DNA from 2 places in the Terrabacter aeriphilus genome. Region 2 is predicted to be linked to the other one. Evidence: predicted binding sites of a transcription regulator. Region 2 holds the regulator's gene; the other holds the start of a gene.

Region 1 (7,181 bases), on a different contig from region 2:
CTGGGGCGCGCCGTGAGCGTGATGTCGCCACCGGCCGCGATGAAGCGCGTGGCGCGCTGGCCCACGGGCACGTCCGCCACGGCCTTCGCGGCGCCGACGTCGTCGGTGATGACGACCCCGTCGTAGGAGAGCCGGTCGCGCAGGAGGTCGGTGACGATCGCCCGCGAGAAGGGGGCGTTCGTGCCCGGGTCGATGCGGCTGTAGACGGCCGAGCCGACCATGACGAGCTCGACGCCGTCCTGGATGCCGGTGCGGAAGGGTTCGAGGTAGGGGTCGTCGACCGTCGTTCGGCGGTCGGTGATGCCGCTGGCCGTGACGTCGGTGTTGCCGGTGACCCGGCCGATGCCGGGGAAGTGCTTGACGGTCGAGGCGATCCCGCCGGCCCGCATGCCGGCGACGAAGGCCCCGACCATCCGGGCCACCCGCTCGGGGTCGCTCGAGAACTGGCGGTCGTACTGCCCGATCGGGCCGTTGGCCCGCCCGAGGGACGCGGGGACGGTGTCGGCGACGGGGGCGAGGTTGACGTTGACGCCCGCCGCCCGCAGCTGCCCCGCCCAGCGAGTGGCGTCCGCGGTGAGCGCGGTGGCCGACCCCTGGCCCTGGGCGGTGGCGGACGGCATCCGGCTGAAGCCGTCGCCGCGCAGCTGCTGCACGGCGCCGCCCTCCTGGTCGACGGCCAGGAGCATGCCGAGACCGGCCGTGTCCTTCGCCGACGCGAGCGAGGCCAGGTGCCGGGTCGTGGCGCGCACCCGGTCGACCCCGTCGCCCCAGCCGCCGAGGAGGATGACGCCGCCGAGGTGGCGTCTCGCGACGAGGGCGTCGAGGCTGGTGCGGCTCGCGCCGGCGTCGAGCCCGACCATGAGCAGCTGACCGGCCCGCTCGCCGGCGTCCATGCGGGCCACGATCGCGGGCGCGCACGAGGTCGGGGTCGACCCTGTGGGGGTGCCCGTGGGCGTGCCCGTGGCGTTCCCCGTCGGGGTGCTGCTCGCGCTGTCCGACGACGTCGGCACCGATGTCGGCACCGACGTCGGCACCGAGCTCGGCCCCGACGAGGCCGGCGTCGTCGGGCCCGCGCTGGTGCCGGCCCAGCCGGAGGCCGCACCGGTGGCGCCGCCCGGTGACGGCGCGGACGAGCAGGCGGCGGTGAGAGCCGTGGCGGCGACGAGGGTCACGAGCCGGAGGCGGGTCGGGGGACGGCGTCGACGGGGCTGCACACGCATCGCTCGAGCGTATCCCGGGCGGCTGGGCGCGACCGCCCGGTACCGTGCCCGCTGTGACGACCGACCCGATCGCAGCCTCCACCCCCGCACCCAGCCCCGCACCGGCCCCCGCACCGAAGGCCACCGACGGCCCGCCGCTGCGTCCGGTGCCCGTCGTGCTCGACGTCGACACCGGCGTCGACGACGCGTGCGCGCTCCTGCTCGCCGCGCTGCACCCGGGCCTCGACCTGCGCGCCGTGACCTGCGTCGGTGGCAACGCCCCCGTCGACGACGTCGTGCGCAACACCCTGCTCGTGCTCGAGACGGCCGGGCGGGCGGACGTGCCGGTCGCGCGCGGCGCCGACCGCCCCCTCCTCGAGCGACCGGTCGACGCCCGGCACGTGCACGGCGAGGACGGCATGGGCGAGCTCGGCTGGGGGCCGGCCGCCCACGACCCCGACCCGCGACACGCCGTCGAGCTGCTCCGCGACGTCTGTCGCGAGGCGGCGCGGGCGGGCCGGCCCGTCACCCTCGTGCCGCTGGCGCCGCTGACGAACATCGCGCTGCTGCTGCGCACGTATCCCGATGTGGCGCAGGGCATCTCACGCATCATCTTCATGGGCGGGGCGGCGAACGTCGGCAACGCGACGGCGTCGGCGGAGTTCAACGTCTTCCACGACCCGGAGGCCGCGGCCATCGTGCTCGACGCCGCCGCCGACCTCGGCATCGCGGTGACGATGTACGGCCTCGACGTCTTCTACGAGCCGGTCGTCGACCGGGCGCTCGCCGCCGAGCTCGTCGCCGTCGGAGGACGCGGCCCGGCCGAGCTGGGCGGGCGCCTGCTCGAGTTCCAGCACGAGCGCTTCGCCCGCGAGGCGTCGACCATCGGCGACGCCGGCGCCGTCTGCGCCGTGCTCGCCCCCGAGGGCCTGACGACGCAGAGCCTGCCGCTCCGCGTCGAGCTGGCCGGCGCGTGGTCGCGCGGACGCACCATCGTCGACCGGCGGGACTGGACCGGAGACATGGCGCACGACCCGCACGGCGAGGCCCCGGTGCGCATCGAGGTCGCCCTCGAGGTCGACGGGGAGCGCTACGCGCGGCTCTGGGCCGACACGCTCCTCGGCGCGGGGGAGCGGTCCTGATGGGGCGCGTCGCCGTGCTCGGCTCGCTCAACGTCGACGTCGTCACCCTCGTCGAGCGGCACCCGCTGCCCGGCGAGACGCTGCTCGGCGAGGACGGCGGCCGGTTCGCCGGCGGGAAGGGCGGCAACCAGGCCGCGGCCGCCGCCCGGGCGGGGGCCGACGTCGCGATGCTCGCGCGCGTCGGCGACGACGGGCCCGGGCGCGCCTACGTCGAGCGGCTCCGGCGGCTCGGCATCGACACCTCCGACGTGTCCACGAGCCCGGGCGCCCCCACGGGCACCGCCTACATCACCGTCGACGAGGAGGGCGAGAACGCCATCATCGTCGTGGCGGGGGCGAACGGTGAGCGCGACGAGTCGCTCGTGGCGGCCGCCGGGCGGCTCGGCACGGGCGATGTGCTGCTCTGCTCGCTCGAGGTCCACCTCGACACGGTGGCGGCCGCCTGCCGCGCCGCCGCCGCAGCGGGAGCCACCGTCGTCGTCAACCTCGCCCCGTATGCCGTGCTCCCTCCCGACGTGGTCGCGCTCGCCGACCCCGTGGTGGTCAACGAGTCGGAGATGCGCGAGCTCGCCGACTCCGACCTCGTGCCGGGGTCGCTGCTCGTGACCTTCGGGGCGGCCGGGGCCCGCTGGGGGCTCGACGGCGTCGACGGCATACCCGTGGCGAAGCGCGACCTCGGCGACACCGTGGGTGCCGGTGACGCCTTCTGCGGCGCGCTCGCAGCGGCCCTCGCGACCGGTGCGGACCGCCGGGGCGCGCTCGAGGCCGCCAACGTGGCCGGTGCGGCCGCGGTGCACTGGGTCGGGGCCCAGCCGGACGCCGCGCTCTGAGCGACGGCCCTGCCGCGGCAGCGGGTGCCGCGCCGACGCGTACCTTGCTCGTTACGTAACGTGCGAGTTACGCTTCTGGGATGAACGGCACCTGGGAGGCGTTGGCCGACCCCACCCGGCGGAGCATCGTCGAGCACCTCGCGAGCGGGGAGCTGACGGCCGGCGAGGTCGCGGCGCGGTTCGACGCGTCCCGGCCCGGCATCTCGCGGCACCTGCGGGTGCTGCGGGAGGCCGGGGTCGTCGAGGCGCAGGAGCGGGGGCGCCAGCGCGTCTACCGCCTCGCGCCGGCCGCGCTCGACGAGCTCGAGCAGTGGTGCCGCGACGTCCGCATGTTCTGGGGGCAGCGCCTCGACGCCCTCGACACCGAGATCGCCCGCGGCGCGCGGGCCAGGCGACAGGAGCAGGCATGAGCGAGCTGACCGAGGTGCTGGGCCGCATCGAGCGCGACGGCGAGGGGGTGGCCGCGGTCTTCGACCGCCGTTACGCGACCTCGCCCGACGACCTGTGGTCGGCCTGCACCGAACCCGAGCGGCTGGCGCGGTGGTTCGCGCCGGTGACCGGAGACCTGCGCCCCGGGGGCGCCTTCACGATCCACTTCGACGACGCCGACACCCCGTCGTGCCGGGTCGTCTCGTGCGAGCGGCCCACCCGCCTCGTCTGGGAGTGGCCCGTCGGCGGCGCGGTGACCCTCGTGACGGTGGAGGTCGGTGCCGAGGGCGACGGGGCGCGGCTGCGGCTGCGGCACGAGCGCCTCGGCGCCGGGCAGGCAGCGGGGTATGCCGCGGGCTGGGACACCTACGTGCGCCGCCTCGAGGCCGACCTCGCCGGCGCCGCCCTGCCCGACTGGGACGAGACGTGGATCGCGCTCCACGAGCGCTACCGCCGGGCCTGACCCCGGCCGGTGGAGCGTGCTCGGTCCGGCGGAGTGGCCTCGGTCCGGTGGAAGATCGCCGGACCGGGCACGGATCACCGGACCGGGACCAGGTGACCGGCCTCAGGCGGCAGCGACGACGAGGGCGACCTGGCCGCCGCCGACCCGGGTCAGCACGAGGGTCGCCTCGGAGCCGCCCCGGCCCCTCCCGGTCATCTTCAGCTGCCGGCGCAGCTGGTCGGCGTCGAGGGTGACGCCGCGCTTCTTGATCGTCACGCGGTCGTGGCCGTGGTCGCGCAGCCACCGGGCGAGGTGCTTCGTCGAGAGCGGCATGGCCTCGATCACGCGGTAGCGCCGGGCCCACGCGACCTCGTGCGCCGCTCGGCTGCTCACGTAGCCGACGCCTCCCGCGAGCTCCGCGCCCTCGACGGCACCGACGAGGGCCCCGGTGAGCCCGGCCCGGATGACGGCCCGGTCGGGCTCGTAGAGCCACTCGCCCACCTCGGTGACCGAGCCGAGGGGCGGCCGGCGCGTGCCCTCCTCGGCGTCGGCCTCGGTCACGAGCTGGGTCGACGCCTCGGTCGCGACCGCGGCCGTGCGTCCCGGCGTCGTCGCGAGCGGCCCCCACCAGACCGCGCACTCGAGGACCTCGCCGTTCCACGAGGTCCACTGCGCCTCGGTGCCCGGCGGCAGCGCGCGGTGCGGGAAGGCGGGGGAGAGCTTGGCCCCGGTGGCCGGCACCCGGGCGGCGAAGGCCTGCACCTGCTGCCACGACGGGGAGATCGCGTCGAGGGAGAAGACGCGCTTCGTGCGGCCGCTGATGTCGGCCACCCCGCTCACGCGGCGGGCGGGGTCGAGCCACAGCCCGAGCTGGCTGGACCCCGCGCCGTCGGGGAGGCGTACGTCCTCTGCGAGCCCGTGGGTGACGCGGGCGGAGGGCCAGTGCCGCAGGTTGACGGCCGCGACGCGCGCGGTCACGTCGTCGGCGTCGACCGCGTGGACGGTGAGGTCGAGGCCGGCGAGCGCCATGGCGTCGGAGCCGACCCCGCACCCGAGGTCGTGGACCTCACGGATGCCGGCGGCGGCGTACCGGTGCGCGTGGCGGGCCGCGACGGGCAGGCGGGTGGCCTGCTCGAGGCCGTCGGGGGTGAAGAGCATGCCGGCGGCGAACTCGCCGAACTTGTCGGTGGCGCGCGCCCGCAGGCGCGACTGCGTGAGGGCTGCGGCCACGAGGTCGGCGGCGAAGCCGGCCTCGCGGAGCCGTCCCTGCAGCCGGAGCGAGGCCGCCTCGTCGTAGGGCGGCAGCGACTGGAGCAGGGCCCATCCCTCGCCCGCGGACAGGCGGTCGACCATCGCGGCGTCCATGACGCCATCCTCGCAGCCTCGCGCTGGGGACGAGTATTGGCACTCGACTTGACCGAGTGCTAACGGCAAACCTAGATTTGCTCGTGTTGGCACTCTCGTACCGAAAGTGCCAGCGCCCTCCTCGAGGGCGGTCGACCCCCGCGACGGCGGCCAGCCTCGAAGAGCCCCAGTCCGTAGTTCCATTCCGACTGTCCCGAAGGGAAGGTCACCACCGTGTCGGTTTCCATCAAGCCGCTCGAAGACCGCATCGTCGTCAAGTCCCTCGAGGCCGAGCAGACCACCGCGTCCGGCCTCGTCATCCCGGACACGGCCAAGGAGAAGCCCCAGGAGGGCGAGGTCCTCGCCGTCGGTCCCGGCCGCTTCAACGAGAACGGCTCGGAGCGCGTGCCGCTCGACGTCAAGGTCGGCGACAAGGTCATCTACAGCAAGTACGGCGGCACCGAGGTCAAGTACGGCGGCGAGGAGTACCTCATCCTCTCCGCGCGCGACGTCCTCGCGATCGTCGGCTGACCCAGCCGTATGCCGTGAACGCACCCCGGTGAGCCCCGCTGGGGCCTCGCCGGGGTGCGTCTCGTTTGACCCGGGTCCTGCCCGGAAGACCAAGAACCACAACGCAACCCGAGCCAAAGGAACATCATGGCCAAGCAGCTGGAGTTCGACGACTCCGCCCGCAAGTCGCTCGAGCGCGGCGTCAACGCGCTCGCCAACGCCGTCAAGGTGACGCTCGGCCCCAAGGGCCGCAACGTCGTCATCGACAAGAAGTGGGGCGCCCCCACGATCACGAACGACGGCGTCACCATCGCCCGTGAGATCGAGCTTGAGGACCCCTACGAGAACCTCGGCGCCCAGCTCGCCAAGGAGGTCGCGACCAAGACGAACGACGTCGCCGGTGACGGCACGACGACCGCCACGGTCCTCGCCCAGGCCATGGTCAAGGAGGGCCTGCGCAACGTCGCCGCCGGCGCCGCCCCGGCCGCGCTCAAGCGCGGCATGGACAAGGCCGTCACCGCGGTCAACGACCGCCTGCTCGAGAACGCCCGCGAGGTCGACGGCAAGGACGAGATCGCCTCGGTCGCGACGCTCTCCGCCCAGGACGCCACCCTCGGTGGCCTCATCGGCGAGGCGTTCGACAAGGTCGGCAAGGACGGCGTCATCACCGTCGAGGAGTCCTCGACGACGGCGACCGAGCTCGAGTTCACCGAGGGCATGCAGTTCGACAAGGGCTACCTCTCGGCCTACTTCGTCACCGACACCGAGCGCATGGAGACCGTCCTCGAGGACGCCTACATCCTCATCAACCAGGGCAAGATCTCGGCCGTCGCCGAGGTGCTCCCGGTCCTCGAGAAGGTCGTGCAGTCGGGCAAGCCGCTGCTCATCATCGCCGAGGACGTCGACGGCGAGGCCCTCTCGACGCTCGTCGTCAACAAGATCCGCGGCACGTTCAACGTCGCCGCCGTCAAGGCCCCGGGCTTCGGCGACCGCCGCAAGGCGATGCTCCAGGACATCGCCGTGCTCACCGGTGGGCAGGTCATCGCGCCCGAGGTCGGGCTCAGCCTCGACCAGGCCGACCTCACGGTGCTCGGCCAGGCCCGCCGAGTCGTGCTCACCAAGGACGACACGACGATCATCGACGGCGCCGGCGAGCAGTCCGAGGTGACCGGCCGCGTCAACCAGATCAAGGCCGAGATCGAGCGCACCGACTCCGACTGGGACCGCGAGAAGCTCCAGGAGCGCCTCGCCAAGCTCGCCGGTGGCGTCTGCGTCATCAAGGTGG
Region 2 (7,181 bases):
TGAGTCGCTGACCGACGAGCAGCGCTACGACGAGCGGGTGCTGCTCGGATCGCGGCTCGTCGACGGTCTGCCGCTCGACGATCTGCGAGGATCGGGGCGCACCGCCGTGGCGGGCCTCATCGCCGACGGCCTCGTCGAGGGTGTGGCCGTCGTGCGCGACGCCCGACTGGTCCTGACCCGGCGGGGGCGCCTGCTCGCCGACACCGTGGTGCACCGGCTCCTCGCCGCCCCGGGGTCGCCGGGCTAGACCCCGACGAGGAAGGCAGCCGATGGCCGAGCCGCAGACCACGCAGGAGCGCCACCCCGACGCCTCGGACGTCCCGGACGTCCCGGACGCGCGGGCCGTCGTCGCGACCGCGCGGGCGACGTTCGACCGCGGCGTCACCAAGCCCCGGGCCTGGCGCGTCGCGCAGCTGCAGGCGCTGCGACGGCTGCTCGTGGAGCACGCCGACGACCTCGCCGCGGCCCTGCACACCGACCTCGGCAAGGGGGCGACCGAGGCCTGGGTCACCGAGACCGGCTTCGTCGTGCGCGAGATCGACCACACGCTGCGCCACCTGCGCAGCTGGCTCGCGCCGAGCCGGGTGCGGGTGCCGCTCTTCCTCGCGCCGTCGCGCGCCGAGGTCGTGCTCGAGCCGCTCGGCGTCGTGCTCGTCGTCGCGCCGTGGAACTACCCCGTGCAGCTGACCCTGGCGCCGCTCGTCGGCGCGCTCGCGGCCGGCAACGCCGTGGTCGTCAAGCCCAGCGAGGTCGCGCCGGCGACCTCCGCAACCCTGGCGCGGCTGCTCCGCGAGCACCTCGACCGGGACGCCGTGCACGTGGTCGAGGGCGGCGTGCCGGAGACGACCGCGCTGCTCGCCGAGCGCTTCGACCACATCTTCTACACCGGCAACGGCACCGTCGGCCGCATCGTGCTGCAGGCCGCCGCGGTGCACCTCACGCCCGTCACGCTCGAGCTCGGCGGCAAGTCTCCGGCCTACGTCGCCGACGACGCGGACCTCGAGGTCACGGCCCGTCGCCTCGTCTGGGGCAAGTTCACCAACGCCGGACAGACCTGCGTCGCGCCGGACTACGTCATCGCGAGCCGCGCCACCCTCGAGGCGCTGAAACCCTTGCTGGTCAAGGCGATTCGCGAGTCCTTCGGTGACGATCCGCAGGTGTCGGCGGACTACGGCACCATCGTCAGCGCGCGGCACCTCGAGCGCCTCACCGGGCTCATCGACCCCTCACGCGTCGTCGTCGGGGGCCGGTCGGACGCGGCTGCGCGCTACCTCGAGCCGACGGTCGTCGAGGCCGACGGTGACGACCCCGACGAGGCGGTCATGCAGGAGGAGATCTTCGGCCCGGTGCTGCCGCTCGTCGAGGTGGCCGGCCTCGACGAGGCGGTCGCCCTCGTCAACCGCAGGGACAAGCCCCTCGCGCTCTACGTCTTCACCTCGGACGACGACGTGCAGCGCCGGTTCGTGCGCGACACCTCGTCCGGCGCCGTCGGCGTCAACATCCCGCTCGCGCACCTCGCCGTGCCCGGCCTGCCGTTCGGCGGCGTCGGCGCGAGCGGTACCGGCGCCTACCACGGTCGTCGTTCGGTCGAGCTCTTCTCGCACGCCAAGGCCGTGCTGCGCACGCCGACCCGGCCGGACTCGACGTCGTGGGTGCGTCCCCCCTTCACGCGGCTCAAGGAGCGCGTCATCGACACCGTGGTCGCCCCCGGGAGGCGGTCGGCCCGGCGCTGACACCCTGGTGCGGTGGCGAGCGGGGCCCTAGCATGCCCGCTGGGTCGATCGAGGCACGTGAAGGGCGTGTCGCGTGGTTTTTCTGGGAAACCAGTGCCCTCTTGCACAGATTGTCCTAGATTGCGCGAAGCGTCCCCCGCCCACCCCCGGGATCCCACCCCCCTCGGATCCCTGCCGACCCCCTGCCGAATCGGGAGCACCCATGCCACTGGCGACCCCCACCCCCGCGCACGCCCCCGTGCGCGTCGCCTCGCAGGACCCGCACCACCCTGACAGCCCCCGCCCCACCCCGCGGGCCACGACCTCCCGCAGGACCGGGCGCGCGCGCCCCCTCGCGCTGCTGCTCACCGTCATCGCGCTCGTCGCCTCGGGCATCGGCCTGGCCGGCACGGCCCGCTCGTCCGAGTGGGTCGTGCTCTGCACGGGATACGACCCGTGCGCGGGCGCGGGCTACGGCAACGCCGGCTACCAGGCCGTGCGCTCGACCAGCTACTGGCGCCAGTCGACCGGGCACAACTGCACGAACTACGTCGCCTACCGGCTCGTGCGCAACGGGCTGCCGAACACCAAGCCCTCGACCCTGTCGGGCAACGCCTACAACTGGGGCCCGTCGTTCCCGGGCCAGACGAACGACGACCCGGCCGTCGGCGCGGTGGCCTGGTGGAACACCTCCTTCTCCTCGACCGGCCACGTGGCCTACGTCGAGAAGGTCGTCTCGGCCGACGAGATCCTCATCTCCGAGGACAACTGGGGTGGCGACTTCCGCTGGCGCAAGGTCACGCGCACGGGCGGTCGCTGGCCCAACGGCTTCATCCACCTGCGCGACCAGGCCGCACCGGTCGTCGACGTCGACGCGTACCGGCCCGTCACGCCGGTCAGCCTGCTCGACACGCGCACCGGTGTCGGCGTCGCGGCGGGCAAGGTGGCCGGCGGGACGTCGGTCAGCGTGCCGGTGGCGGGCCGGGCCGGCATCCCCTCGGGGGTGGGGACCGCCCTGCTCAACGTCACGGTGACCGGCGCGGCGAGCGCGGGCTACCTCACGGCGTACCCCTCCGGCTCGGCCCAGCCGGCTTCGCGGAGCGTCTCCTTCCCCGCGGGCACGACCCTGCGCGAGCACGTGCCCGCCCGCGTCGGGGCTGACGGCCGGGTCCGGCTCTACACCTCGCGTTCGACCGACCTCGTCGTCACGGTGGTCGGCTGGTACCCGACGACGGGCCACCTCGTCTCCGTGACGCCCACGCGGGTGCTCGACACCCGCACCGGCACCGGCGTCGCCAAGGTGCGCGTGCCGGCGGGCGGCAGCGTCGACCTGCCCCTCGCGGGCCGGGGCCTCGTGCCGGCCACCGGGGCCACGGCCGTGGTGCTCGACCTGTCGGCCACGACGCCGAGCGCCGGAGGGTGGCTGACGGCATACCCCACCGGGTCGACGCGCCCGACGACCGCGCACGTGCGCTACGACGCGGGCGTCGACATGACGGGCGCCGTCCTGACGCGCCTCGGCACGGGCGGCAGCGTGACGATCCACTCGACCGCGCAGACCGACCTGCTCGTCGACGTGCTCGGCTGGGTCAAGGTCGGCGCCGACCTCGTGCCGGTCCCGCCGACGCGCCTGCTCGACACGCGATCGGGCCTCGGCGCGCCGACCGGGCGGGTGGCCGCCGGTCGCACCGTCACGGTCCCGGTGCTCGGCCGTGGCGGCGTGCCGACGGTCGGCGTGCGCGCCGTCTCGCTCACCGTCACACCCATCGCGCCGACCGCGGCGACGGGTGTGACCGCCTACCCGGGCGGCACGAGCCGCCCCGCGACGGCGGACGTCACGGTCGGCAGCGGCCGGACGCTCGTCAACACCGTCGTCGTGCCCGTCGGGGCCGACGGCACCGTGACGCTCCACACCTCGGCGTCCGCCTACCTCGTCGTCGACGTGCAGGCGTACCTCAAGAAGTGAGGACCTGAGCCGGCCGGGTGGGACCGGGCTCAGCTCCTCGCGCCCGTCAGGGCAGCCGTGGGTCCGGCGCCGCAGCAGCGGTGCCGGACCCACGTGCGTGTCAGGCGCCGGGCTCGGTCACGAAGTCGATGAGCTCCTCGACGCTCGCGAGGAGGGTCGGCTCGAGGTCGGAGTAGCTGCGCACCGTGCCGAGGATCCGCTTCCACGCCCGGGCGATGTCGGCCTGGGTGGCGTGCGGCCAGCCGAGCTCGGCGCAGATGCCGTGCTTCCACGAGGTGCCGCGGGGGATGACGGGCCACTGCTGCCAGCCGAGGCGCTCGGGGCGCACCGACTGCCACACGTCGACGTAGGGGTGGCCGAGCACCTTGACGTGCCGCGAGAGCCCGGGCAGCGCGCGGGCCTGCTCGACGATGCGGGCCTCCTTGGTGCCCGGCACGAGGTGGTCGACGAGCACGCCGAGCCGGCGGCCCGGCCCGGGCTCGAACTCGGCGATGATGCCGGCGAGGTCGTCGACGCCGTCCATCAGCTCGACGACGACGCCCTCGACCCGCAGGTCGTCGCCCCAGACCTTCTCCACGAGCTCCGCGTCGTGGCGGCCCTCGACGTAGATCCGCGAGCCACCGGCGACCCGGGCCCGGGCGCCCTGGACGGCGACCGAACCGCTCGCCGTGCGGGACTCGGCGCGCCGGGCGTCGGCGAGGCGGGCGCTCGCCGCGGCCGCGGGCGGGGTCAGCGTCACGGGCGCACCGTCGACGAGGAAGCCGGGCCCGAGGGGGAACGCCTTGGTGCGCCCCCGCCGGTCCTCGAGGTGCACGACGTGCATGCCGCCCGCCTTCTCGACCCGCACGACGGCGCCGACCCAGCCGGTCTCGACCTCCTCGACGACGAGGTCGGGCTCCGCGGGCAGGGGCGTCGAGCGCCCCCGCTTCGGGGCGCGCCAGTCGCCGCTCAGCACGTCGGATCCGTATCGGTCGATGGGAGGCACGGCAAGGGAGCGTATGCGGCCCGGCCGGCTCGCGCCGCGGCGCCACGCGGGTGGCGGGCGGGCGGCATACGGTGGAGTCGGAGATCCACGGCCCACGACGTAGACTTGGCACTCGTCGACCGAGAGTGCCAGAGTCGGTCGTCGACCGCTGTGCGAGGCGGTGACCGGGCTGCGAAGGAGGGACACGTTGAGCGAGGACCGCAGGCTGATGGTGCTGCGCGCCATCGTGCAGGACTACGTCCAGACCTCCGAGCCGGTCGGCAGCAAGGCCCTCGTCGAGCGACACCACCTCGGCGTCAGCGCCGCCACGGTGCGCAACGACATGGCGCTGCTCGAGGAGGAGGGGCTGATCCACGCCCCGCACACCTCCGCCGGGCGCGTGCCGACCGATGCCGGCTACCGCGTCTTCGTCGACCGGCTGAGCGCGGTCAAGCCGCTCGGCCCGGGGGAGCGGCGCGCCATCAGCCAGTTCCTCGAGGGCGCCGTCGACCTCGACGACGTCGTCGACCGCACCGTGCGCCTCCTCGCCGGGCTCACCCGGCAGGTCGCGGTCGTGCAGTACCCGTCGCTGACCCGCTCGACGGTGCGGCACATCGAGCTCGTGCCGATGGGCACGAGCCACCTGATGATCGTGCTCATCGTCAACACCGGACGCGTCGAGCAGCGCGTCGTCGACACCGGCCGCGTGCTCGCGGACGCCGACGGCGAGCGGCTCGTGGCCTCGATGCGCACCCGGCTCAACGAGGTGGCCGCGGGCGTGCCCTTCACGGTCGCCGCCACCCGGCTGCGCCACCTCGTCGACGACGCCGCGGCTGCGGCCGGCACCGACGGCGCCGACGACACCGACCGGGCGGCCATGGAGGCCGTCGTCTCGGCGCTCGGCGACGCCCTCGTCGAGGAGCGCGAGGAGCGGGTCGTGCTCGCCGGCCAGGCCAACCTCGCCCGCGCCGGCACCGACTTCCCGCGCACCATCGGGCCGATCCTCGAGGCGCTCGAGGAGCACGTGACCCTGCTGCGGCTGCTCGGCCAGCTCGGCGACGACCCGGAGCTCGTCTCCGTGCGGATCGGCTCGGAGAACCCCGTGACCGGCCTGCAGACGACCTCGCTCGTCTCGATGGGGTACGGCTCCGGGGCGGAGCGCGTCGCGAGCCTCGGGGTGCTCGGCCCGACCCGCATGGACTACCCCACGACGATGGCCTCGGTCCGCGCCGTCGCCCGCTACGTCTCCGAGATCCTCGACGCGAACCAGGCCACCTGACCACCCGCCCGACCCGGCCGGACCCACCGACCGGCCCACCACCGTTCCCGGCGCCGACGACGCCACGCCGTGACCGACGGAACCGAACGCACCACGCACCAGAAGGATGCCCAGCTTGAACGACTACTACGCCGTCCTCGGGGTCTCGCGCGACGCGAGCCAGGAGGAGATCAAGAAGGCCTACCGCCGGCTCGCCCGCAAGCTGCACCCCGACGTCAACCCGGGTGCCGAGGCGGAGGAGGAGTTCAAGCGGGTCTCGCAGGCCTACGACGTGCTCTCCGACCCGCAGAAGCGCCAGTCGTTCGACATGGGCGCCGACCCGTTCGCCTCCGGCGGCGGCGCCGGCTTCGGTGCGGGCCAGGGTTTCTCCTTCAGCGACGTCATGGACGCCTTCTTCGGCGCCGGTCAGGCGGGCGGCGCCCGCGGACCCCGGTCGCGCGTGCAGCGCGGCCAGGACGCCCTCGTGCGCCTCGACATCGACCTGGCCAAGGCCGTCTTCGGCTCCGAGGAGGAGCTGACCCTCGACACCGCCGTCGGCTGCGGCCGGTGCGGCGGCGACGGCGCCGAGCCCGGCACGGGGCGGCAGACCTGCCCGATCTGCAACGGCGCCGGCGAGGTGCAGCAGATCCAGCGCAGCTTCCTCGGCCAGGTGATGACCTCGCGGCCCTGCGTCAACTGCCAGGGCTTCGGCGCGACGCTGACCGACCCCTGCCACGACTGCTCGGGCGACGGCCGCGTGCGCACCCGGCGCTCGCTCAAGCTGAAGATCCCCGCGGGCGTCGACACCGGCACCCGCATCCAGCTGACCGGCGAGGGCGAGGTGGGCCCGGGCAACGGGCCCCAGGCCGACCTCTACGTCGAGATCCGCGTCGTCAACCACGAGACCTACACCCGTCGCGGCGACGACCTCCACTGCAGCGTCGAGCTGCCCATGGCGGCCGCTGCGCTCGGCACGAGCTTCAAGCTCTCCACCTTCGACGGCATGGAGGACCTCGAGATCAAGCCGGGCACGCAGAGCGGTGACGTCTTCACGCTCCGTGGCCTCGGCGTGACGCACCTGCGGCACGGCGGCCGCGGCGACCTGCTCGTGCACGCGAACGTGCAGACCCCGACCCGCCTCACCGAGGAGCAGCAGGAGCTGCTGCGCCAGTTCGCGGCGCTGCGCGGCGAGGAGCGCCCCGAGGGCCGGCTGACCCCGGCGAACAAGGGTCTCTTCGGCAAGCTGCGCGACGCCTTCAAGGAGAAGTGAGCCGCGTGGCC

The links. Region 2 encodes HrcA, which represses chaperone genes, less so after heat shock. Its sites were predicted from a motif close to TTNGCACTCGNNNNNNNCGAGTGCNAA; they were not measured.
Region 1: a site for HrcA is predicted at 5,444-5,470, ahead of groES (co-chaperone GroES). Genes of this name have one in related genera too.

What each region holds. Positions count from the first base shown of each region.
Region 1 is NZ_BAABIW010000009.1:263,105-270,285, forward strand. Features, by position in the region: gene ABD979_RS06275 (glycoside hydrolase family 3 N-terminal domain-containing protein) at 1-1,220, opposite strand, end outside; gene ABD979_RS06280 (nucleoside hydrolase) at 1,274-2,341, shown strand; gene ABD979_RS06285 (PfkB family carbohydrate kinase) at 2,341-3,171, shown strand; gene ABD979_RS06290 (ArsR/SmtB family transcription factor) at 3,252-3,581, shown strand; gene ABD979_RS06295 (SRPBCC family protein) at 3,578-4,063, shown strand; gene ABD979_RS06300 (class I SAM-dependent methyltransferase) at 4,166-5,407, opposite strand; gene groES (co-chaperone GroES) at 5,621-5,917, shown strand; gene groL (chaperonin GroEL) at 6,044-7,181, shown strand, end outside.
Region 2 is NZ_BAABIW010000010.1:99,691-106,871, forward strand. Features, by position in the region: gene hemW (radical SAM family heme chaperone HemW) at 1-247, shown strand, start outside; gene ABD979_RS07395 (aldehyde dehydrogenase family protein) at 270-1,733, shown strand; gene ABD979_RS07400 (CHAP domain-containing protein) at 1,936-3,678, shown strand; gene ABD979_RS07405 (DUF3097 domain-containing protein) at 3,779-4,663, opposite strand; gene hrcA (heat-inducible transcriptional repressor HrcA) at 4,851-5,921, shown strand; gene dnaJ (molecular chaperone DnaJ) at 6,037-7,170, shown strand.